Regions from separate parts of the Bacillus sp. K7 genome, predicted to be linked through region 1. Evidence: riboswitches for the same ligand, from Rfam matches in the RefSeq annotation. Region 1 holds a riboswitch; each other region holds the start of a gene.

Region 1 (8,090 bases):
TAAGAATAGATATGGCGGAGGAAGAGGGATTCGAACCCCCGCGGGCTTTGACACCCCTGTCGGTTTTCAAGACCGATCCCTTCAGCCAGACTTGGGTATTCCTCCGTATAGTGGTGGACCTTGTAGGACTCGAACCTACGACCGGACGGTTATGAGCCGTCTGCTCTAACCAACTGAGCTAAAGGTCCATTGGTAGCGGCGGAGGGGATCGAACCCCCGACCTCACGGGTATGAACCGTACGCTCTAGCCAGCTGAGCTACACCGCCAAATATTTATTGAAACCAAGTGGAGCCTAGCGGGATCGAACCGCTGACCTCCTGCGTGCAAAGCAGGCGCTCTCCCAGCTGAGCTAAGGCCCCAAGAATGGTCGGGAAGACAGGATTCGAACCTGCGACCCCATGGTCCCAAACCATGTGCTCTACCAAGCTGAGCTACTTCCCGATTTCATGTAGATCATGGCGCGCCCGAGAGGAGTCGAACCCCTAACCTTTTGATCCGTAGTCAAACGCTCTATCCAATTGAGCTACGGGCGCAAAACTTAATGCCGAGGGCCGGACTTGAACCGGCACGGTAGTCACCTACCGCAGGATTTTAAGTCCTGTGTGTCTGCCAATTCCACCACCCCGGCGTGGATGGTATAGTTGGAGCGGAAGACGGGATTCGAACCCGCGACCCCCACCTTGGCAAGGTGGTGTTCTACCACTGAACTACTTCCGCAGAAATGGTGCGGATGAAGGGACTTGAACCCCCACGTCTGTAAAGACACTAGAGCCTGATTCTAGCGCGTCTGCCAATTCCGCCACATCCGCAACATGTAAATGGTGAGCCATGAAGGACTCGAACCTTCGACCCTCTGATTAAAAGTCAGATGCTCTACCAACTGAGCTAATGGCTCTTCTTACAAGAGACTTGAATATTATATCATATAAAAGTGGTGCCGGCAAGAGGACTTGAACCCCCAACCTACTGATTACAAGTCAGTTGCTCTACCAATTGAGCTACACCGGCGTATATGTAAAACCGATATGTACAATAAAGAATGGTGGAGGATGACGGGCTCGAACCGCCGACCCTCTGCTTGTAAGGCAGATGCTCTCCCAGCTGAGCTAATCCTCCATTATTGCACTAGCGTGCAACTGCTTGGCGGCGTCCTACTCTCACAGGGGGAAACCCCCGACTACCATCGGCGCTGAAGAGCTTAACTTCCGTGTTCGGCATGGGAACGGGTGTGACCTCTTCGCTATCGCCACCAAACAAATGCCTTCATGATGAAGGTACTGGGCGTTTCTCACAGGATGTGAGAGCCCTTAGCGGAGTTTCTTTCCGCCTTTTAGAGAGTGTTCTCTCAAAACTAGATAACAGATGTGACATCAATCAAAATGTGGTTAAGTCCTCGATCGATTAGTATCTGTCAGCTCCATGTGTCGCCACACTTCCACCTCAGACCTATCAACCTGATCATCTTTCAGGGATCTTACTTCCTTGCGGAATGGGAAATCTCATCTTGAGGGGGGCTTCATGCTTAGATGCTTTCAGCACTTATCCCGTCCGCACATAGCTACCCAGCGATGCCCTTGGCAGAACAACTGGTACACCAGCGGTGCGTCCATCCCGGTCCTCTCGTACTAAGGACAGCTCCTCTCAAATTTCCTGCGCCCGCGACGGATAGGGACCGAACTGTCTCACGACGTTCTGAACCCAGCTCGCGTACCGCTTTAATGGGCGAACAGCCCAACCCTTGGGACCGACTACAGCCCCAGGATGCGATGAGCCGACATCGAGGTGCCAAACCTCCCCGTCGATGTGGACTCTTGGGGGAGATAAGCCTGTTATCCCCGGGGTAGCTTTTATCCGTTGAGCGATGGCCCTTCCATGCGGAACCACCGGATCACTAAGCCCGACTTTCGTCCCTGCTCGACTTGTAGGTCTCGCAGTCAAGCTCCCTTGTGCCTTTACACTCTGCGAATGATTTCCAACCATTCTGAGGGAACCTTTGGGCGCCTCCGTTACCTTTTAGGAGGCGACCGCCCCAGTCAAACTGCCCACCTGACACTGTCTCCCCGCCCGATAAGGGCGGCGGGTTAGAAGGTCAATACAGCCAGGGTAGTATCCCACCGATGCCTCCACCGAAGCTGGCGCTCCGGTTTCCAAGGCTCCTACCTATCCTGTACAAGCTGTACCAACATTCAATATCAGGCTGCAGTAAAGCTCCACGGGGTCTTTCCGTCCTGTCGCGGGTAACCTGCATCTTCACAGGTACTATAATTTCACCGAGTCTCTCGTTGAGACAGTGCCCAGATCGTTGCGCCTTTCGTGCGGGTCGGAACTTACCCGACAAGGAATTTCGCTACCTTAGGACCGTTATAGTTACGGCCGCCGTTTACTGGGGCTTCAATTCGCACCTTCGCTTACGCTAAGCGCTCCTCTTAACCTTCCAGCACCGGGCAGGCGTCAGCCCCTATACTTCGCCTTACGGCTTCGCAGAGACCTGTGTTTTTGCTAAACAGTCGCCTGGGCCTATTCACTGCGGCTCTCTCGGGCTTGCACCCTAACAGAGCACCCCTTCTCCCGAAGTTACGGGGTCATTTTGCCGAGTTCCTTAACGAGAGTTCTCTCGATCACCTTAGGATTCTCTCCTCGCCTACCTGTGTCGGTTTGCGGTACGGGCACCTCTCACCTCGCTAGAGGCTTTTCTTGGCAGTGTGGAATCAGGAACTTCGCTACTATATTTCGCTCGCCATCACAGCTCAGCCTTATGGGAAACGGATTTGCCTATTTCCCAGCCTAACTGCTTGGACGCGGATATCCAATACCGCGCTTACCCTATCCTCCTGCGTCCCCCCATTGCTCAAATGGTGAGGAGGTGGTACAGGAATATCAACCTGTTGTCCATCGCCTACGCCTTTCGGCCTCGGCTTAGGTCCCGACTAACCCTGAGCGGACGAGCCTTCCTCAGGAAACCTTAGGCATTCGGTGGAGGGGATTCTCACCCCTCTTTCGCTACTCATACCGGCATTCTCACTTCTAAGCGCTCCACCAGTCCTTCCGGTCTGGCTTCACAGCCCTTAGAACGCTCTCCTACCACTGTTCGAAGAACAGTCCGCAGCTTCGGTGATACGTTTAGCCCCGGTACATTTTCGGCGCAGAGTCACTCGACCAGTGAGCTATTACGCACTCTTTAAATGGTGGCTGCTTCTAAGCCAACATCCTGGTTGTCTAAGCAACTCCACATCCTTTTCCACTTAACGTATACTTTGGGACCTTAGCTGGCGGTCTGGGCTGTTTCCCTTTCGACTACGGATCTTATCACTCGCAGTCTGACTCCCAAGGATAAGTCATTGGCATTCGGAGTTTGACTGAATTCGGTAACCCGGTAGGGGCCCCTAGTCCAATCAGTGCTCTACCTCCAAGACTCTTACCTTGAGGCTAGCCCTAAAGCTATTTCGGAGAGAACCAGCTATCTCCAGGTTCGATTGGCATTTCACCCCTACCCACACCTCATCCCCGCACTTTTCAACGTGCGTGGGTTCGGGCCTCCATTCAGTGTTACCTGAACTTCACCCTGGACATGGGTAGATCACCTGGTTTCGGGTCTACGACCACGTACTCATGCGCCCTATTCAGACTCGCTTTCGCTGCGGCTCCGCATCTTCTGCTTAACCTTGCACGGGATCGTAACTCGCCGGTTCATTCTACAAAAGGCACGCCATCACCCGTTAACGGGCTCTGACTACTTGTAGGCACACGGTTTCAGGATCTCTTTCACTCCCCTTCCGGGGTGCTTTTCACCTTTCCCTCACGGTACTGGTTCACTATCGGTCACTAGGGAGTATTTAGCCTTGGGAGATGGTCCTCCCGGATTCCGACGGAATTTCACGTGTTCCGCCGTACTCAGGATCCACTCAGGAGAGAACGAAGTTTTGACTACAGGGCTGTTACCTCCTATGGCGGGCCTTTCCAGACCTCTTCATCTACCTCGTTCCTTTGTAACTCCGTACAGAGTGTCCTACAACCCCAAGAGGCAAGCCTCTTGGTTTGGGCTAATCCCGTTTCGCTCGCCGCTACTCAGGGAATCGCATTTGCTTTCTCTTCCTCCGGGTACTTAGATGTTTCAGTTCCCCGGGTCTGCCTTCTCATATCCTATGAATTCAGATATGGATACCACTCCATTACGAGTGGTGGGTTTCCCCATTCGGAAATCTCCGGATCAAAGCTTGCTTACAGCTCCCCGAAGCATATCGGTGTTCGTCCCGTCCTTCATCGGCTCCTAGTGCCAAGGCATCCACCGTGCGCCCTTTCTAACTTAACCGTTAAAAAGAATCACCATGTGATATCTTGTCTTACTAATTGAATGTGATGTCTACTGTTATCTAGTTTTCAAAGAACAACGCATAGGACATGCTAACACATGCGTTGCCACACGATGTGGCGCATTTAGCAGGTGCCCCTATGTCTGAAGGAATGATCCTTCAAAACTAAACAAGACAGGGAACGTTCTGTTTATAAGACCCAAGGTCTTATATTCCGTAATATATCCTTAGAAAGGAGGTGATCCAGCCGCACCTTCCGATACGGCTACCTTGTTACGACTTCACCCCAATCATCTGTCCCACCTTCGGCGGCTGGCTCCTAAAAGGTTACCTCACCGACTTCGGGTGTTACAAACTCTCGTGGTGTGACGGGCGGTGTGTACAAGGCCCGGGAACGTATTCACCGCGGCATGCTGATCCGCGATTACTAGCGATTCCAGCTTCACGCAGTCGAGTTGCAGACTGCGATCCGAACTGAGAACAGATTTGTGGGATTGGCTTAACCTCGCGGTTTCGCTGCCCTTTGTTCTGTCCATTGTAGCACGTGTGTAGCCCAGGTCATAAGGGGCATGATGATTTGACGTCATCCCCACCTTCCTCCGGTTTGTCACCGGCAGTCACCTTAGAGTGCCCAACTGAATGCTGGCAACTAAGATCAAGGGTTGCGCTCGTTGCGGGACTTAACCCAACATCTCACGACACGAGCTGACGACAACCATGCACCACCTGTCACTCTGCCCCCGAAGGGGACGTCCTATCTCTAGGATTGTCAGAGGATGTCAAGACCTGGTAAGGTTCTTCGCGTTGCTTCGAATTAAACCACATGCTCCACCGCTTGTGCGGGCCCCCGTCAATTCCTTTGAGTTTCAGTCTTGCGACCGTACTCCCCAGGCGGAGTGCTTAATGCGTTAGCTGCAGCACTAAGGGGCGGAAACCCCCTAACACTTAGCACTCATCGTTTACGGCGTGGACTACCAGGGTATCTAATCCTGTTCGCTCCCCACGCTTTCGCTCCTCAGCGTCAGTTACAGACCAGAGAGTCGCCTTCGCCACTGGTGTTCCTCCACATCTCTACGCATTTCACCGCTACACGTGGAATTCCACTCTCCTCTTCTGCACTCAAGTTCCCCAGTTTCCAATGACCCTCCCCGGTTGAGCCGGGGGCTTTCACATCAGACTTAAGAAACCGCCTGCGAGCCCTTTACGCCCAATAATTCCGGACAACGCTTGCCACCTACGTATTACCGCGGCTGCTGGCACGTAGTTAGCCGTGGCTTTCTGGTTAGGTACCGTCAAGGTGCCGCCCTATTTGAACGGCACTTGTTCTTCCCTAACAACAGAGCTTTACGATCCGAAAACCTTCATCACTCACGCGGCGTTGCTCCGTCAGACTTTCGTCCATTGCGGAAGATTCCCTACTGCTGCCTCCCGTAGGAGTCTGGGCCGTGTCTCAGTCCCAGTGTGGCCGATCACCCTCTCAGGTCGGCTACGCATCGTTGCCTTGGTGAGCCATTACCTCACCAACTAGCTAATGCGCCGCGGGTCCATCTGTAAGTGGTAGCCGAAGCCACCTTTTATGTTTGAACCATGCGGTTCAAACAAGCATCCGGTATTAGCCCCGGTTTCCCGGAGTTATCCCAGTCTTACAGGCAGGTTACCCACGTGTTACTCACCCGTCCGCCGCTAACATCAGGGAGCAAGCTCCCATCTGTCCGCTCGACTTGCATGTATTAGGCACGCCGCCAGCGTTCGTCCTGAGCCAGGATCAAACTCTCCATAAAGTAATGGAGCGCAGATTAAGCTCGTCACATCCTGTGACAACATCTGCATGACCTGCATCGCGCAGGCCCCTGACTACGCACATCGCTGTGCGATTTATAAAAATGAATTAACAGGTACGTTTTGTCTTGTTTAGTTTTCAAAGATCATTTCGTTGCCTCTTAATGAAGCAGCTTTACTAATATAACATTTCGCTTCCATTTCGTCAACAACTTTTTTCAAATTGTTTTGAAGCTTCTTGTTTTGTCCGCTGTGCATCAGCGACGTTTAATAATATAACACCTGCATTTATTTATTGCAATAGTTTTTCTAAAAAAATCTATAAAATAAATAAACTATAATCCTCGGCATATCGTCCCTTCATGTCTTTAGCATATAACTATGTTAAAAGAACATATACATTCAGTAGTGTGACCTTGTTGTTTTTTTCTCTTTTTAGTATAGTAGAAACGAATTAAATATTGATAACCACAAGGGGAGCATTAAAGCTGAGAGTGAGCGGTTACGTTCTGACCCTTTGAACCTGTTAGTTAACGCTGGCGTAGGGATGTGGCAAAGTCAAATGAATTGCAGATTGTAAAGCAGTGCGTGGAACTTTTCTCATCCTTCCGCGTGCTGCTTTTTTGTTGTCCTTTTGGATTGTCTATCAATGGAAGGGGATTTTTATGAATCAATCTAAGCAACTGGTTCGCCTTATTGAAATTGCAATTATGACTGCGGCTGCTGTTATTTTAGACATCGTCTCAGGAATGTTTCTCCGAATGCCTCAAGGAGGCTCGGTCTCCATCATGATGATTCCGATCTTTTTGATTTCGTTTCGGTGGGGTGTAAAAGCAGGCCTTACTACCGGCCTGCTGACAGGACTAGTTCAAATAGCAATCGGAAACTTATTCGCACAGCATCCTGTACAGCTATTTCTGGATTATATGATCGCATTCACAGCAATTGGGATAAGCGGCTATTTCGCTTACACTGTCCGCAAAGCAGCGGCAGCAAAAAATAAAGGGAAACTGATTGTTTCAGTGGTCAGCGCAGTTTTTATCGGCAGTTTCCTGCGTTATGCGGCACACGTCATTTCAGGAGCTGTGTTTTTCGGCAGCTATGCTCCAAAGGGAACGCCGGTATGGATTTATTCATTAACTTATAATGCTACTTATATGGTTCCTTCATTCATCATCTGTGCAATTGTCCTTTGTTTATTATTTATGACAGCACCGCGTTTGCTTAAAATAGACAAAGCCTAACGTGACAACCCCCAGCGCAATCCGCTGGGGGTTGTTTTTTTGTTATCTGTTAAGAGATGTTTTCAAAGCAGAAAGATCCGGCCAGCCAAACCCTATTTCTTTCAGCCTTTCTCCTGCAATTTCAAAGCTGTCCTCCGCTTTTCTTTCAGGAGAATAGGCTTGATAAAATGAAATCGAGGGGTTTTGCTCAATTACCCAAACAAACATGCTTGAAAAGCCATGATGAAGCAAAAACTCTGCTCCTTTTGCTAAGAGCGCTCTGCCTGCACCTTGCCGCTGATGCTCCTCTAAAAGGTAAATCGCGTATAGCTCGCTGTCATAGCCTTCTTGTTCAGACCGAATAGGGCCAAATGAAGCAAAGCCGAATATTGAATCTTTTTCATCTTGAGCGACAAATACACCCTTTAACGAGCGGCTTTTCCATTTGTCTTCAAATTCCTTGTAGTCCAGACCATTTAAGTAGTCAGCCGGGATGATGCCGCGATATGTTGTTCTCCAGCTGTCGACATGCACTTTTGCAATGTCTTTTATATCCTCTAACTTTGCCTCTCTCACAGTTGCCATTTGGTTCTATCCTTTCATTAGTCATTCTTCTCTTGTTTGGACCCGTTTGCTTCTTTTATTTCATTTGTTAATTCGTGAAGGCTTTGTTTTACGTTTCCTTTTCCTGAAAAGTTCTCAATCATTTCTTTTACATCAATTCCCGATGAGGCTTTTAAGCTTTCTTGAAGGCTTGACATTAAGTTTGTCGCATAG
Region 2 (8,090 bases), 1.7 Mb from region 1:
GTGGTCTAAAACTATTAAGCCTTTTTCTGTTTCTTTTTCAGCACGGTTTGTTGTTAAAGATCCAAAGTATTGAATGGTATCTGTATCAATCTCAAGCTGATGCAGCTGGTCTTTCACAGGGCCTTCGGGAATTGAAAAACCAGCAAGATCTGATACCCCTGATAGCCGCTGGTGCGTTTCCAGAAGCCCCACGTCTGCAGGTTCTTTTAATGTCAGGACATACTCGCCGTTTTTCCTGCGGATCCGAAGCGCAGCGTGTTTTTGTTTCAGTGAAAAGCTGTCTGTGTCAAAATAGTGATTGTTTTGGTCTGTAAAATCTTTTTCTGTCAGCTGGAGTGCCGCTGTTATGTTGTCAAATTCCTGTTTGGTTAGCATGTTTTTGAATTCTATCTCAATTTCTTGGCTCATGTTTTTCTTCCTTTCCGCCCCGTAAATCTTATTTTTACTATTATCTCTTTAGATGTTACGTTTATCAATATCAAGCTTGATATGATAAAATGAAACTGTACTTTTGTTGGAAAAGGAGAGCATTATGCAAAACAGAATCGAAATCTTGAACGCAACATTATCGGATGATCAGCTTCGCCTTGTCTGTGAGACAGAAGGCAATGAAGCGGAACGCAAGCCGTCAGGTCAAATGCTTGTTGATTCTGACAACTTTGCTTTTGTATACATACTTGAATTAGCTGATTCTTTTGAATATGCCATTATAAAGGAACATATGTGGCCGGAACTCAAGCAGGCGCATGCACAAAGAATTCCGGTTGTTTTAGAGGCGGGAGACAAATCAATAGAACTGGCCGGCCTGCATGAGGAATTAGAGTATCTTTTAGAAAATATTAAAGATAATGTAAACTATGGAGAAGAAATGGAAGACAAAGTGAAGAGCGTATTTTTATAGAAACCGGTTCGGAATTGGGGGATGTATGATGGATGACAAACAATGGGAGCGTTTTTTAGTGCCGTACCGCCAGGCTGTCGAAGAGTTGAAAGTGAAGCTCAAGGGGATTCGCACACTATATGAATACGAGGACGAACATTCGCCGATCGAATTTGTGACCGGACGCGTCAAGCCTGTGGCGAGCATACTTGAAAAAGCGAGAAAGAAAAGCATACCGCTGCATGAAATTGAAACTATGCAGGATATCGCGGGCCTTAGAATCATGTGCCAATTTGTCGATGACATCCAAATCGTAAAAGAGATGCTTTTCGCCAGAAAAGATTTCACCGTTGTGGATCAGAGGGATTATATTGCGGAACATAAAGAGAGCGGATACCGGTCATATCATCTTGTCGTGCTTTATCCTTTACAGACGGTGTCCGGAGAAAAGCATGTTCTCGTGGAAATACAGATCCGTACGCTGGCGATGAATTTTTGGGCGACCATTGAGCATTCATTGAATTATAAATACAGCGGAAACATTCCTGAAAAAGTGAAACTAAGGCTTCAGCGCGCATCTGAAGCTGCTTCCCGGCTAGATGAAGAGATGTCGGAGATCAGGGGTGAAATACAGGAGGCTCAAGCTGCCTTTTCAAGAAAGAAAAAAGGAAGCGAGCAACAATAGTAAAGGGGAAGAAAAGCATGAAATTTGCCGTATCATCAAAAGGAGATCAAGTTTCTGATACGCTGAAGAGCAAAATACAGGCGTATTTATTGGATTTTGATATGGAACTGGATGAAAATGAACCGGAAATCGTCATTTCAGTCGGAGGCGACGGAACGCTTTTGTATGCTTTTCACAGATACAGCGACCGCTTGGACAAAACGGCATTTGTCGGCGTTCACACGGGTCATCTGGGGTTTTATGCCGACTGGGTTCCTCATGAAATTGAAAAGCTTGTTCTCGCGATTGCGAAAACGCCTTATCATACAGTCGAATATCCGCTTCTCGAAGTGATTGTGACCTATCACGAAAACGATCGGGAAGAGAGATATTTAGCATTGAATGAATGTACGATTAAAAGCATAGAAGGAAGCCTTGTGGCTGATGTGGAAATCAAGGGACAGCTCTTTGAAACCTTCCGGGGCGACGGCCTTTGCTTGTCAACGCCATCCGGCAGCACAGCCTACAATAAGGCGCTGGGCGGAGCAATTATCCATCCGTCTATTAGAGCGATCCAACTCGCGGAAATGGCTTCTATTAATAACCGTGTATTCCGGACGGTCGGATCGCCGCTGCTTCTGCCTTCCCATCATGATTGCATGATTAAACCGAGAAACGAAGTCGACTTTCAAGTGACGATTGACCATTTAACCCTTCTTCATAAGGACGTGAAGTCGATCCGCTGCCAGGTTGCATCCGAAAATGTGAGGTTTGCGAGATTTCGTCCGTTTCCATTTTGGAAAAGAGTCCAGGATTCGTTTATCGGAAAAGGTGAATAGAGAGGACGTATCGTGGAACCATTTATTATCAAAAAGAACATTACTTCTGTTGAAGACGGAATGACTGTAAAAGAATACGCCGGCAAACTGGGAATTTCGAAACGTCTGTTAACCGATATCAAGTTTGCCGGGGGTGACCTGCTGATCAATGGTGAACATGTAACGGTCAAATACGTTTTGCGAAAGGGAGATTTTCTTGTCGTGAAGTTTCCCGAGGAACAGGTGAGCGACACGTTATTGGCAGAACCTGTTCCGCTCGATATCCTGTATGAGGATGAGCACGTGCTTGTGATGAACAAGCAGCCGTATGTATCATCAATTCCCTCGAGAGAGCACCCATCCGGCAGCATTGCAAATGGAATCATCCATCATTATCAAATAAACGGAGTGCGGGCGACAGTTCATCTTGTCACCCGGCTAGACCGGGATACATCAGGTCTCATGCTTGTTGCCAAGCATCGCTTTGCCCACTCGATTTTATCGTCAGCGCAAAAAAGCGGGCTTGTGAAACGCCGGTACATGGCAGTGGTTCACGGGCGGATGACACAGGTGGAAGGAACTGTCGATGCTCCGATTGGCAGACATCCTGACAGTATTATTGAACGGGTGGTGACACCGGCAGGCCAGAAGGCTGTTACCCATTTTCATGTCACACATGCCACTGATGAGATCACAATGGTGACATTGCAGCTTGAGACAGGCCGAACCCATCAAATTCGTGTACATATGAACTACCTCGGGCATCCGCTGTGCGGCGATACACTGTACGGCGGAACGAGACGGGAAATTGGCCGGCAGGCCCTTCACAGCGAGCGGCTTTCATTTATCCATCCGCTGACGCAGGAGAGCATGACGTTTCATGCTACATTGCCTCAAGATATGAAAGACCTGATAAAAGGAGAGAATCATTGATTCTCTCCTTTTTTATATGGGACGAAATCTCGATTCGTCATAAGGCAGGGAGCTTGGAACAGAGATGGTTTCTATTTCTGGGAATCGAAAGCCTGTCAATTTATTTCCGAACACGCAGCCTGTATCAATGTTGATGGTGCGATTGACTATTCGAGGCTCTTTAACAGGTGTATGTCCGTATACCACCCAAGCGCTTCCGCTATAGGATGCAGCCCAATCACGTCTGACAGGTCTGCCGTCCGGGTACGTTTCACCCGTTACATCGCCGTAAAGCACAAAGTCCTTCACTCTGCGGGTATATTTGCCGATATCGTCAGCCTTTATGCCAGCATGGGCGACAACTAATTCTCCGTTATGTAAGATGTCGTAAAGCGGCGCCTTTTCATACAGCTTCATAAACTGATCGCTGATTGTTTTTCTTTCTTCTTTAGATCGTTCCTCAAGCTCTGCGGCTGTAGTTTCTAGGCCATGCATGACTTTCACGGGATTTCCTTTTAAGTAGCGGTACAGCTTATTGCAATGATTTCCAGGAACATAACGCACAGCGCCTTTTTCGTAAGCGCCGGCTACAAAGCGGATGACCTCTATCGATTTCGGTCCTCTGTCAGTTAAATCTCCGGCAAAAATGAGCATCCTTCCTTCTTCGTGGACAGGTACTCCATTTTTTATTGAATAGCCAAGCTCTTGGATTAATGCCATCATTTCATCATAGCAGCCATGAATATCGCTGATGATATCGTAAGCCATGCGTGATCCTCCTTGCCGATTGTTTTATTTATTATGGAGCAAAGTGCTGTGAGTCATCACAGGCTTTTATGTGCAAAATATAGAAGAATTATTTTCTAAACAAGAAATAAGACCTTTTTACTTTATTTTTTATCACCATCCTTGTTAAAATCGCGTTATGTTTTTTTAAAATGAGGTTTTGTTCTTTGATTGAGAACTGAAATAACCCTGACTTAAAAAGGAGGTTCTGATTATGGCGCATTCATCTGTCGCATCTTTAGTTGTTGTACTTATCGTTGCATTTTTGACACCCATCCTTTTGCATCGCTTTAAACTGACCATCCCGGTTGTTGTTGCAGAAATCATTATGGGGCTGATTATCGGAAAAAGCGGTCTTAATTTAGTTGTCGAGGGCGATACATGGCTTGAGACGCTTTCTCTGCTCGGGTTTATCTTTTTAATGTTTTTAAGCGGGCTTGAAATTGATTTTTCATCGTTTGAGAAAGGAAAGAAAAAGCAGCTCCTGCCGAACGGCAAAGCGGTGCCCAATACGTTTGCTGCGGCGTCCGTTATTTTTGCCGGTATATTTATTTTATCATTGCTGCTGTCCTATGGGTTCGTCTTGGCAGGATTTATCGAAAATGCGTTTTTAATGACGCTCATTATCTCAACGATTTCGTTAGGCGTTGTCGTTCCAACGTTAAAAGAAGAACGGATCATGAATTCAAATATCGGGCAGATTATTTTGCTTGTTGCCGTTATTGCTGATTTGGTCACGATGATTCTTCTTGCTGTGTTTTCTTCTCTATACGGAGAAGACAGCGGAAACATGTGGCTCTTGATGATCCTGTTTGCAGCCGGAGTGGTGCTTTACTTTTTCGGCCGGATCTTTAAACATCGTTCATTTGTTGAGTCTATGTCAAAAGGGACGATTCAGATTGGGACGCGTGCCATTTTTACGTTAATTATCGTACTCGTTGCCCTGTCTGAATCACTTGGGGCGGAAAATATTCTCGGCGCTTTCTTAGCGGGGGTTCTCGTTTCCCTTCTTTCGCCAAATAAAGAACTTGTTCAGCAGCTGGATTCATTCGGCTATGGGTTCTTGATTCCGATTTTCTTTGTGATGGTCGGAGTGAAGCTGGATATTTGGACCCTTTTCCAAGATCCGAAAATTTTGATCATGATTCCGCTTCTGCTTTTGGCGCTGTTAGTCAGCAAAATTATTCCCGTCCTGTACTTGAAGAAGTGGTATGATAACCGCACCATTTTGGCGTCTGGTTTTCTGCTGACGTCAACGCTTTCTCTCGTGATTGCCGCTGCGACAATCGGCCAGCAGCTTCACGTGATCAGCGCAAATATGTCAGGAGCGCTGACGTTAGTAGCCGTCATTGCCAGTATTTTTTCACCGGTCTTCTTTAAAAAATTATACAAACGGGAGGAGCAGCCGGAGGAGAAAAAGACCATTACGTTTATCGGCGCAAACCAAATGACATTGCCTGTTACTCTTGAACTGCCGGAAGAGGAGTATGACGTGCGTGTTGTGCATGTCTATCAAGAGAACGCGGAGGAAAAGCTGTCGGAATCAGTTTTTTCTGTTGAAGCGATTTCTGATTATGAACACGGGACGCTTGAATCACTCGGCATTTTTGATACGGATATCCTGGTTGTTGCGACCGGGAATGAAGACATGAATGCGGAGATTGCACTACTTGCAAAAGAAAAAGGAACAGAAAGAGTGATTGCCAGCGTCGGATCACCCGAAAATGAAGCAACTTTGAAGGAGCAGGGAATCAACATCTTTTCTATGCTGCTGTCGACAAAAACATTGCTTCGCGCGCTAATAGAAGCGCCTGGTGTTATGAAGCTGCTCACGAACGAAGAGTCTTCGCTGTATCAAATTAATATGGAAAACAGCACATACGACGGTGTGATTCTGCGGGAATTCCCTTTTACAGGCGATGTCATCTTTGTCAGGATTTTCAGAGGTGTGGACAGCATCGTTCCTCATGGGGATACAAGGCTGAAATTGGGTGACCGCTTAATTGTCACCGGATCTCGGGGGTATGTAACGGAACTTAAGAAATCGTTGGAAGGATAAACCTTGACCAAATAGGGATTCGTGTTAATATAGAGATGCAGAACAATTCAATATGTATTTGTATAACCACTAGGGGTGTCCTTCATAAGGGCTGAGATAAAAGTGTGACTTTTAGACCCTCATAACTTGAACAGGTTCAGACCTGCGTAGGGAAGTGGAGCGGTATTTGTGTTCGTTTACTATGCCAATTCCAAACCACTTTTCCTTGCGGGAAAGTGGTTTTTTTATTTATCAGACAGGGGGAATGACGTGTGAAATTTTCAGAAGAATGCCGCAGTGCAGCCGCAGAATGGTGGGAAGGGAGCTTTGTCCATCCGTTCGTTAAGGGAATCGGTGATGGAACGCTTCCGATTGACCGTTTTAAATACTACGTGCTCCAGGATTCTTATTATTTAACGCATTTTGCGAAGGTGCAATCGTTTGGCGCGGCTTATGCGAAGGACCTTTATACAACGGGACGGATGGCAAGCCACGCCCAAGGTACATATGAAGCGGAAATGGCGCTTCACCGCGAGTTTGCGGAGCTGTTGGACATCAGTGAGGAAGAGCGTAAGGCCTTTAAGCCATCTCCAACGGCGTACTCCTATACATCCCATATGTACCGTTCGGTTTTGAGCGGGAATTTTGCTGAGATCTTAGCAGCCCTATTGCCATGCTACTGGCTGTATTACGAGGTTGGCGAGAAATTGCTGACATGTGATCCGGGGCATCCGATTTATCAGAAGTGGATCAACACATACGGCGGTGACTGGTTCAGACAGCAGGTCGAAGAACAAATCAACCGCTTTGATGAGCTGGCGGAAAACAGCACGGAGGAAGTGCGTGCCAAGATGAAAGAGAATTTTGTTATTTCAAGCTTTTATGAGTATCAATTTTGGGGGATGGCCAATCGAAAAGAAGGCTGGTCCGACCGCGGCGTAAAAGAGGTGGAGGAACTTGGAGCTTCACGCCATAACTGATGACTGCAAGCCGGTTGAAGCGTTAGCGGAAGTCATCATAGCCATTCAGAATGAAGTGGATTGCATCCACATTCGGGAGCGGTCTAAATCTGCGGCTGACATTTTGAAATTGATTGAGCTTTTATCTGAAGGCGGTGTTGATAAGCGGAAATTGGTCATGAACGGACGAGTGGATATTGCGCTTTTTTCAACGATTCATCGTGTGCAGCTGCCGAGCAGCAGCTTTTCACCGAAGCAGGTCAGAGCCAGATTTCCGCACCTTCATATCGGGCGGTCGGTGCATTCACTGGAGGAAGCGATTCAAGCAGAAAAAGAAGATGCGGACTGTGTGTTGTTCGGCCATGTGTTTGAAACGGATTGTAAAAAGGGCCTTAAAGGCAGAGGCTTGTCTTTGCTGTCAACTATCAAGCAGCGGGTGTCCATCCCGGTTATTGCGATTGGCGGGATGGCACCGGGCAGATTAAGAGGCGTAAAACAAGCGGGGGCAGACGGGATTGCTGTCATGTCGGGAATTTTTTCTACCGCTGATCCTTTGGAAGCTGCCAGACAATATTCCCGTACGCTAAAGGAGATGCGCTATGAAAAGGCATTATGATGCAATTGTCATTGGAGGCGGGATTATCGGTTCCGCGATTGCTTATCATTTAGCAAAGGAAAACAAAACAATCGCCTTGTTTGAAAGCGGGACAATGGGCGGCAGAACAACAAGCGCTGCTGCCGGAATGCTGGGCGCCCATGCCGAGTGCGAGGAACGTGACGCGTTTTTTGATTTCGCCATGCACAGCCAGCGTCTGTACAAAGGTCTTGGGGAAGAGCTTTACACCATATCGGGTATTGATATCATGCAGCATAACGGCGGGATGTTTAAGCTTGCGTTTTCTGAAGAAGACGTGCTGCGGCTGAGGAAGATGGATGGCTTGGATTCTGTCAGCTGGCATACAAAAGAAGAAGTTTTAGAAAAAGAGCCTTATACGTCTGGTGACATTTTCGGGGCAGCCTTTATTCAAGATGA
Region 3 (8,090 bases), 1.5 Mb from region 1:
AGTCTTCACCGTCTTTTTCAATCTCCACTTCATAGACTTCTCTGCCGTTGTAAATGTCTCTGTCAATGTCGTCCACTGTTCCGTCAACAACCGTGTGGGCAATTGATTCTGCTTCCTGTTCAGTAAGTGCTCCAAGATTTGCAGCGGCAGTCCGTGTATTTTCATTGTTTTCTTTCGCAAACGCGTTGTAGCTGAATCCGCCAGCCGCTAAACACCCTGCTAAAAGACCAACCATCCATCTTTTCTTAAGCATAATGATTCCTCCTTTGTTTAGATGAGTACAGTTTACATCCTCAACATGAAAGGAAAACGAGAGAAAGATGAGAATTTGATGAGAAACCGTCAGTCTTCATACACAATGTTCGCAACCTTTCCGGTGTAGGCATTAATTTTCACTGTCGCTTCTTTATGATCCGGAAGATCAACATCCACTTCAAAGATGAGAGTCCCCTCACTTTTTTCGAGATCTGCGTCATCTGCCGTCCCGCCCGTTTCCCGCTCTGCAATTGTTTTGGCTTCTTGTTTCGTTATCGGTGTTTTTTGCTGATCTTCACCGCTGATTCGATCAGCAGATACGACCGCCTTTGCCTGCATGTCTACCTTTACTTCGTATGTTTCTCCATTTTCTTTTTGAATGGTATAGGTGGCAACACGATTCTGTTGTGTTTGTTTTTTGACGATTCCCGGGACCCGCCCAAGCGCGAGATGCTCGGCTTCTTTTTCTGTCAAGACAGTTGGATTCATCGCTTTTACTCTGTTCATCGAAAGAACGTCAGCAGATGTTGCGTCAGCTTTTATAAAATAAGTGCCCTTTGGATTTTTAAGGGTCATGTCATATGTTTTTTTATCCTTTGATTGTGTTACTTTCGTAACCTCGCCTTCATAAGAGGCTTCGATTTTTTTTACGACATCCTCCTTTGACAGTACATCATCATGGATTTGCCGAATGATGAGAAACGTACAGATGATGACGGCTAAAACCGCTGCTGCCGCAACAGCTGCTGCTTTGATTGTTTTGTTCATCTGCCTCCCCCGTTCTGTTCTTTGAATTGCATAGTGACGGTTGTCCCTTCATCCGGATTGCTTTTGACAGACAGCCCAATGCCGTGTTCATCGGCGATTTGTTTGGCAATGGAAAGGCCTAAACCTGTTCCCCCTGTTTTTCTGTTCCGCGCCTCATCCGCCCGATAGAACCGTTCGAACAGATGCGGGATATGCTCCTCAGCTATTCCGATGCCTTCATCCCTTACTGACAGAAACGGAAGTCCATTCCTCGTTCCAGCTGACATCACAATAGGTTTTTCACTATACTTTATTGCATTATCGAGCAAAATGGTCAGCAGCTGCTTGATGCGTTCTTCATCAGCTTTTACAAACAGGCTTTTTTTATCTGTTTCAAGCAAAATATCCCGCTGATAGACAGGCTGGAGCGTTTGAATGACGGTGCGCGACACTTCAACCAGGTCGATTGTTTTCAAATCAAGATCAAGTCCTTCATGGCTTTTTGCCAGCGCCAGAAGCTGATTGGTCAGTTTTTTCATATGCAGCGCTTCTGAATAAATTGCTTCTATCGATTCTTCAAGCACTTCCGGCTTTTTTGCTCCCCAACGCTTCATCAGACTGCTGTAGCTTTCTATAATCGTGAGCGGAGTTTTCAGTTCGTGTGAAGCATCTTGAACGAACTGCTGCTGTTTATCGTAGTGCTCTTTCAGCATCATCGCCATCTCATTAAATGTCAGCCCCATCTGATATAGCTCGTCGTGAGACTGTCCTTCCAAGGAAATCGTTTTGAATGCTTTCTCCCGCTGTATATCTTTCATCGTCATCATTAATCGTCTGATCGGATTGATGATACGGCGAGCGAGCAAGCTGCCGGCAAAAGAAGAAGCGATACAAACAGCGGCACTTGCAGCGATTAAGATGATTTTCAGTAGAAACAGACTCTCTTCCGTGTTCTCCAGCCTTTCAACCAGCTGAAGAGATACCACTTGCCCATCAGCCCAAATCACCGGAACAGCAGCTTCAGCAAACAGTTTGCCGTCATGTTTCCTTACATCTGCCGTTTCCCCGCTGTGAAAAGAGAGTGGAAAATCTTTATACCCTTTTTCTTTTGTTATGGTCATGACAGCTTTTTGATCACCATTCACTACACGGACCATGCCGTTTGCTGGAAGGTAGGCCTGCAGCATGTCCTGCAAAGCCACTCCCTCTGTTTCAGCAGCATGCAGCGCTTCGGCAATGGTATCCGCCTCATCAGCAAGCCGAGCCGCATCCTTTGATGTCAGCCCGGACGAAAAAATGAGATAGACTGCCGTGTGGACCAAAATCAATAAAATCAACAGCGATATGGATGTATACAGATGAATTTTGGTCTTTAGCTTCATCGTTTACCCCTTAATGGCATAGCCGACCCCGCGAACAGTATGGATCAGCTGTTTTTCGTAAGGATAGTCCAGTTTTTTTCTGATGTATCTGATGTAGACATCGACCACATTTGTATCACCGATATAATCAAATCCCCATACTGTGTTTAAAATCTGCTCCCGTGTCAGCACTTGCTGCGGATGTTTCAGCATATAGACGAGCAAATCAAATTCACGCGGCGTTAATTCTACCTCTTTGTCTCCGCGTCTCACTTCACGGGTTTTTTCGTTCACCCGCAAGTCGTCATATGTAAGAAAGGTGCTGATACCTTCTGTTTTTGTTTCATTTTGGCGCAGCGCCGCCCTGATTCTCGCAAGCAATTCCTCAATTTCAAATGGCTTGGTGACATAATCGTTCGCTCCGATGTCCAATCCTGTTACCTTATCAGGTATACTGTCGCGCGCCGTTAATAAAATAACTGGTGTGTGCGAATCTGTTTTTCTTAAGCGGCGCAGCACTTCCAGGCCGCTAAGCCCCGGAAGCATGACATCAAGAAGCACCAAGGAGTACCCTCCTTCTATGGCCGCGTTCAGTCCTTCTGTGCCATTGTGTTTAACGGTGACGCCATATCCTTCATATTCCAATTCCAGCTGAAGCACTCTGGCGATTTTTTCCTCATCTTCCACAATTAATAGGTTCCCTTTTTCCAAATCCGACCATCCTCTCCTGTCCCAATATGAAAAAAATGATTTCTTTGTTTACAAAATGATTCTTATCATCTATTATGATGTCAACATAAAAAATTGTATACGGAAAGCACTAGGGGTGCTGTTTTTGGCTGAGATAAAGCGCGAGAGTACGCGCTTTGATCCCTTATGACCCGATCTGGATAATACCAGCGTGGGGAAGTGCAGGTTGACCGAATGGTGTATTTTTTTGTGCGCTTAATCGGTCTATGACTGCATATTCCCTTAGGATATGCAGTTTTTTATTTTACCAAAAAACAGGGGGTTAAAGAAATGGAACACATATGCGGCACAAGCAGAATCGCCGGTTTTCGGTTCTCTTTATATCCGATGTCGGATGATTTTATCAGTGTGATCAAGTCTGCGCTGAATAAAACCGACACATCTAAGGTTTGGGCGAAAACCGATCATATCAGCACAGTTCTGCGCGGTTCAATTGATCATGTATTCGACGTTGCCAAAGCCATTTACCTTTATACGGCAAATAGCGAAAAACACATCGTCATGAACGGGACGTTTTCCATCGGATGCCCGGGCGATACCAAAGGAGATACATATCTTTCCGCAGACGAGAAGCGTGTCAATGAAGAGGCTATCCGGAGCCTGAAAGCGGAAGCGCCATGCCAATTTGCCCTTTATCCGATGAATGAGCCGGATTACATGGGCTTAATCATGGAAGCTGTCGACATTGCGGAAGCAGAAGGCACCTTCGTACAGGGTGTCCATTACGCGAGTGAGCTTGACGGGGATGCGCATGACGTATTCAGGACATTGGAAGCCGTTTTCCGCATGGCTGAGCAACAAACAAACCATGTCACCATGACTGTGAATCTCTCAGCTAACAGTCCATCAAGAAAAAACCGAAAGCAGGGATAAAATGAAAAGCTGGAAAGTAAAAGAAATTGTCATCATGTCCGTTATCAGTATCGTTTTTGCCATTGTTTATTTATTATTTACGCATTTTGGAAACGTACTTGCAGGTATGTTCGGGCCAATCGCCTATGAACCGATTTATGGCATTTGGTTTATCGTTTCTATCATCGCCGCGTACATGATTCGAAAACCGGGTGCGGCGCTTATTTCTGAAGTTATCGCCGCTCTCGTTGAATGCCTGCTGGGAAATCCGTCCGGCCCGATGGTCATCGTCATCGGCATCGTTCAAGGTCTCGGGGCTGAAGCTGTATTTTTCGCGACACGCTGGAAAGCATACTCTCTTCCAGTCCTTATGCTGGCGGGAATGGGATCTTCAGTAGCCAGCTTTATCTATAATCTTTTTGTTTCTGGCTATATCGCCTATTCACCAGGCTATCTTTTCATTTTGCTCATAATCCGTCTTGCTTCCGGCGCGCTTCTCGCGGGACTTCTCGGGAAAGCTGTCAGCGATTCTCTCGCTTATACGGGTGTGTTAAACGGAGTAGCGCTCGGAAAGGAACTGAAAAAGAAACGGAAACGGGTATCAGAACATGCAAGCCTTTGATAAGCTTCTGACGGTTGACCAGCTCAGCTTCTCTTATGAAGAAGACGAGAAACCGGTATTTCAAAACATCTCGTTTGCGCTTCAAAAAGGAGAATGCGCTTTATTGTTAGGACCGAGCGGGTGTGGAAAAAGCTCGCTCGCCCTTTGTTTAAACGGTCTTTATCCGGAGGCTTGCGACGGCATACAGTCCGGACATGTGTTTTTATTTCAAAAACCGGTCACAGATACCGAATCTGTTGCTCAGCATGCCGGCGTCGTCTTTCAGGACCCGGATCAGCAGTTTTGCATGCTGACGGTAGAGGACGAAATCGCTTTCGGGCTGGAGAATCTGCAGATTCCAAAAGAAGAGATGACAGAGAAGATCGATGCCGTTTTAAACACATTACGCATTCTACATTTAAAAGAAAAAACGATATCCACTTTGTCAGGAGGACAAAAACAGAAAGTTGCTCTTGCCTGTATACTGGCCATAGAGCCTGAGCTGATTATATTAGATGAGCCGACTTCTCTTTTAGACCCTTATTCAGCGCGGGAGTTCGTTCATATGATGAAAGATCTTCAGCAGGAAAAAGGGTTCAGCCTCCTTATCATTGAGCACCAGCTTGATGAATGGATACCTTGGATTGAGAGAACGATTGTACTGGACAAAGAAGGCAAAAAAGCGCTGGATGGCCGAACGGCAGATGTATTTCAGCACGAAGCGGAAACCTTAAAGAAACTAGGCATCGCAATTCCAAAAGTGTGTGACCTGCTGAAAAAGCGCAGCATCCCTTTTACTTTATCAAAAGAGCGACTGTTCAAAGAGCCCTTTCCTCCCTGCCATGCCGAAAAGAAAAAAGTTCATTTCGGGGAGAGTGTGCTGGAAGTCAGCAGCCTTTCGTTCGCACGAGGGCAGCAGACGATTTTCGAAGACATCGGTTTTTCATTGCGCGAAGGCACTTTGACGGCGCTTGTCGGCCCGAACGGCACCGGGAAATCAACGCTCTTATCCGTCCTCGCCCGTCTGATGAAGCCGAAAAGCGGAAAGATTCTTCTATATGGAAAGCCGCTGCAATCGTATAAAGAAACTGAACTGCGAAAACGAATGGGATTTGTTTTTCAAAACCCGGAGCATCAGTTCGTCACAGGCACAGTATATGACGAGCTGCTGTTCGGCCGGAAAGTAAATGCTGAAACTGAGAAAAAAGCGCAGCATCTGCTGCATCGTTTTAATCTTGCGCATTTGGCTGATCATCATCCGTTTGCCATCAGCCAAGGACAAAAACGGCGCCTGAGCGTCGCCACCATGCTCATGCATAACGTAAAGGTTTTATTATTAGACGAACCAACCTTTGGCCAGGACGCCCGCACGGCGGCTGAATGTATGGACATGATTCAGCATATTAAGGAAGAAGGAACCGCTGTTCTTATGATTACACATGATATGGAGCTTGTCTCTTCGTATGCCGACAGCGTCCTTGTCCTGCACGATACGAACCTGGCTTTTGACGGATCTCCAGCGCAGCTATTTTCTCAGGAAAAGGGGCTTGTCCAAAAAGCAAAGCTTACCCTTCCCCTTTTATATGAATGGATGGCCTGCCAGAAGGAGGTGCGTGATGAAGCAGCCGTTACATCATATTAATCCGGCAGTAAAAGCGGCGGCGGTTTTTTGCTGTGTCGTCATGCTGTCGTTCATTTACAACCCTTACACCCCTGCTTGTTTTTATGTCATCATCGTAGCGGGTGTCCTTGTGGCGGCCAACATCCCATTGAAAAAATGGTTTTTGTTTACGATTCCGTTTTTGATTTTGGCATTCGGGTGCGTATGGACAGCTGCTGTTTTCGGAAAGGTTCCGACAACTCCGGATAATTTCTGGTTTCAGGCCGGCCCTATCTCGATCAACAGTGATAATGTCTCTGTCGGCATCTCTCTCGGTTTTCGGGTTTTGTGCTTTTCCGCCTTATCAATGATGTTTGTTTTTACGACCGATCCGATTTTATTTATGCTGAGCCTTGTCCAGCAGTGCAAGCTCTCACCAAAGCTCGCATATGGCGTTATTGCAGGCTTTCGTTTTCTTCCTCTGTTAAAGGATGAAATCCAGCTGATCCAGCAGGCCCATAAAATCAGAGGAGGAGCGGCAGAGAGCGGGTTTATTGAGAAAATCAGCGCCTTAAAGCGGTATACCATCCCGCTTTTGGCAAGCGCCATCAGAAAAGCGGAGCGGACAGCGCTCGCAATGGAATCGAAAGGGTTTACAGGAAGCAGAAACCGGACATATTACAGGACCCTTACCGTTAACCGCCTCGACTGGCTGTTCTTGTGCCTCATTCTCTTGCTATTCGCAGGATCTTTTCTCGTATCCTTATGTTTTGCCTCATAAAAAATCCGCTATCGGCGATGATAGCGGATTTTTTCTTATTGATGATAGTTTAAAGCCTGGGCAAGATTGGTTTTAATTGTAATATTCGAAAAATCAATCCCCAGCTGTACAGCGGTTTGCGCGATTTCCGGCCTGATTCCTGACAGGGTTGACCTGACACCGATTAAAGTGAGCGCCTCGATCAATTTAAAGATTTGGTGCGCCACCATCGTATCAACCACAACCACACCTGATAGATCAATTAATAGATGCTCCACGCGCCTTTTTGCACAAGCATGAAGCGTGTTTTCCAGAATGAACTTTGCCCGCTCAGTATCAATGTCTCCGACAAGCGGCAGCAGAGCTGTTGATTTGCTCAGGGTAATGACAGGCGAGCTTAATTCCAAAATCATCTCTCTCTGGGCGTTTAACTGCTGTTTGGCATTCGCTTCAGCGTGATCAACGAATGTATAAATGGTAAAATCAAAAACTCTTACAATCAAATCGGCCCATTTTTGTTTCTCCTCCGGTTCAAGCGCCAACTCATTTTCTTTTGCGAACTTCTCAAGATACTTCGTATATAATCTCCGGTTTCTCATAAACTCCCGAATCACATACTGAACCGGAGTGTCGAGATGCTTTTGATCGTTCGTCAGTTCAATGACCCACTCTTGAAATTCTTCGAGAAATTGTTTTTCCGGTAAAACATACATGTTATTCAGATGCCTGTAAAACTCTCTGTCCTGCTCTTTCAATTCTTCCGTTACAGATGCATTATGTAAGGCGTAAAGCGAATTCGGATCACTTTCCTCCATTGTTTCAATCCATTCCTCTGCCATTTGTTCCACATGCTCTGAAAAAAATGCATATAATTTTTCATTCAGTTTCATCACACCGCTCCTTTCCCCAACACTATTATAACTTGACTGACAGCTGAATCCCAGTCATACATGCTGAGACATCCAATATTTTGAAATTTAATCATTCTTTGGGGTGTATCCTATTTTTTCAAAATGCTTCAAATGGCTCTGTCCGAGCGGTTGCTTTTTTCATATAATATGAGGCAACACCCTTGAATCCACTTGCAAGCATAAAAAAGGAGGGCTTTTTTATGAATGGTGAAATCCGCTTGATCCCGTATGTGACGAATGAGCAGATCATGGA

The links. A riboswitch is a leader RNA that binds a small molecule or an ion and turns the genes downstream of it on or off. The one in region 1 is predicted to bind thiamine pyrophosphate.
Region 2: another riboswitch for thiamine pyrophosphate. It lies ahead of tenA (thiaminase II); the one in region 1 lies ahead of thiT (energy-coupled thiamine transporter ThiT).
Region 3: another riboswitch for thiamine pyrophosphate. It lies ahead of M1D98_RS07025 (Ykof family thiamine-binding protein); the one in region 1 lies ahead of thiT (energy-coupled thiamine transporter ThiT).

The regions. Positions count from the first base shown of each region.
Region 1 is NZ_CP096406.1:2,870,896-2,878,985, forward strand. It holds tRNA gene M1D98_RS14690 (tRNA-Ser) at 13-105, opposite strand; tRNA gene M1D98_RS14695 (tRNA-Ile) at 112-188, opposite strand; tRNA gene M1D98_RS14700 (tRNA-Met) at 191-267, opposite strand; tRNA gene M1D98_RS14705 (tRNA-Ala) at 288-360, opposite strand; tRNA gene M1D98_RS14710 (tRNA-Pro) at 366-442, opposite strand; tRNA gene M1D98_RS14715 (tRNA-Arg) at 458-534, opposite strand; tRNA gene M1D98_RS14720 (tRNA-Leu) at 544-629, opposite strand; tRNA gene M1D98_RS14725 (tRNA-Gly) at 644-718, opposite strand; tRNA gene M1D98_RS14730 (tRNA-Leu) at 724-810, opposite strand; tRNA gene M1D98_RS14735 (tRNA-Lys) at 821-896, opposite strand; tRNA gene M1D98_RS14740 (tRNA-Thr) at 934-1,009, opposite strand; tRNA gene M1D98_RS14745 (tRNA-Val) at 1,042-1,117, opposite strand; rRNA gene rrf (5S ribosomal RNA) at 1,140-1,255, opposite strand; rRNA gene M1D98_RS14755 (23S ribosomal RNA) at 1,383-4,310, opposite strand; rRNA gene M1D98_RS14760 (16S ribosomal RNA) at 4,543-6,092, opposite strand; TPP riboswitch at 6,554-6,655, shown strand; gene thiT (energy-coupled thiamine transporter ThiT) at 6,756-7,334, shown strand; gene M1D98_RS14770 (GNAT family N-acetyltransferase) at 7,377-7,898, opposite strand; gene floT (flotillin lipid rafts scaffold protein FloT) at 7,916-8,090, opposite strand, start outside.
Region 2 is NZ_CP096406.1:1,208,609-1,216,698, forward strand. It holds gene M1D98_RS06060 (CYTH domain-containing protein) at 1-408, opposite strand, end outside; gene M1D98_RS06065 (UPF0738 family protein) at 533-901, shown strand; gene yjbM (GTP diphosphokinase) at 930-1,565, shown strand; gene M1D98_RS06075 (NAD kinase) at 1,583-2,383, shown strand; gene M1D98_RS06080 (RluA family pseudouridine synthase) at 2,396-3,295, shown strand; gene prpE (bis(5'-nucleosyl)-tetraphosphatase PrpE) at 3,308-4,042, opposite strand; gene M1D98_RS06090 (monovalent cation:proton antiporter family protein) at 4,275-6,119, shown strand; TPP riboswitch at 6,181-6,289, shown strand; gene tenA (thiaminase II) at 6,371-7,078, shown strand; gene tenI (thiazole tautomerase TenI) at 7,056-7,673, shown strand; gene thiO (glycine oxidase ThiO) at 7,657-8,090, shown strand, end outside.
Region 3 is NZ_CP096406.1:1,382,881-1,390,970, reverse strand. It holds gene M1D98_RS07045 (PepSY domain-containing protein) at 1-253, opposite strand, end outside; gene M1D98_RS07040 (PepSY domain-containing protein) at 343-1,023, opposite strand; gene M1D98_RS07035 (ATP-binding protein) at 1,020-2,384, opposite strand; gene ykoG (two-component system response regulator YkoG) at 2,388-3,074, opposite strand; TPP riboswitch at 3,176-3,288, shown strand; gene M1D98_RS07025 (Ykof family thiamine-binding protein) at 3,384-3,986, shown strand; gene M1D98_RS07020 (ECF transporter S component) at 3,988-4,587, shown strand; gene M1D98_RS07015 (ABC transporter ATP-binding protein) at 4,574-6,208, shown strand; gene M1D98_RS07010 (CbiQ family ECF transporter T component) at 6,183-6,947, shown strand; gene rsbRB (RsbT co-antagonist RsbRB) at 6,983-7,816, opposite strand; gene isp (serine protease Isp) at 8,038-8,090, shown strand, end outside.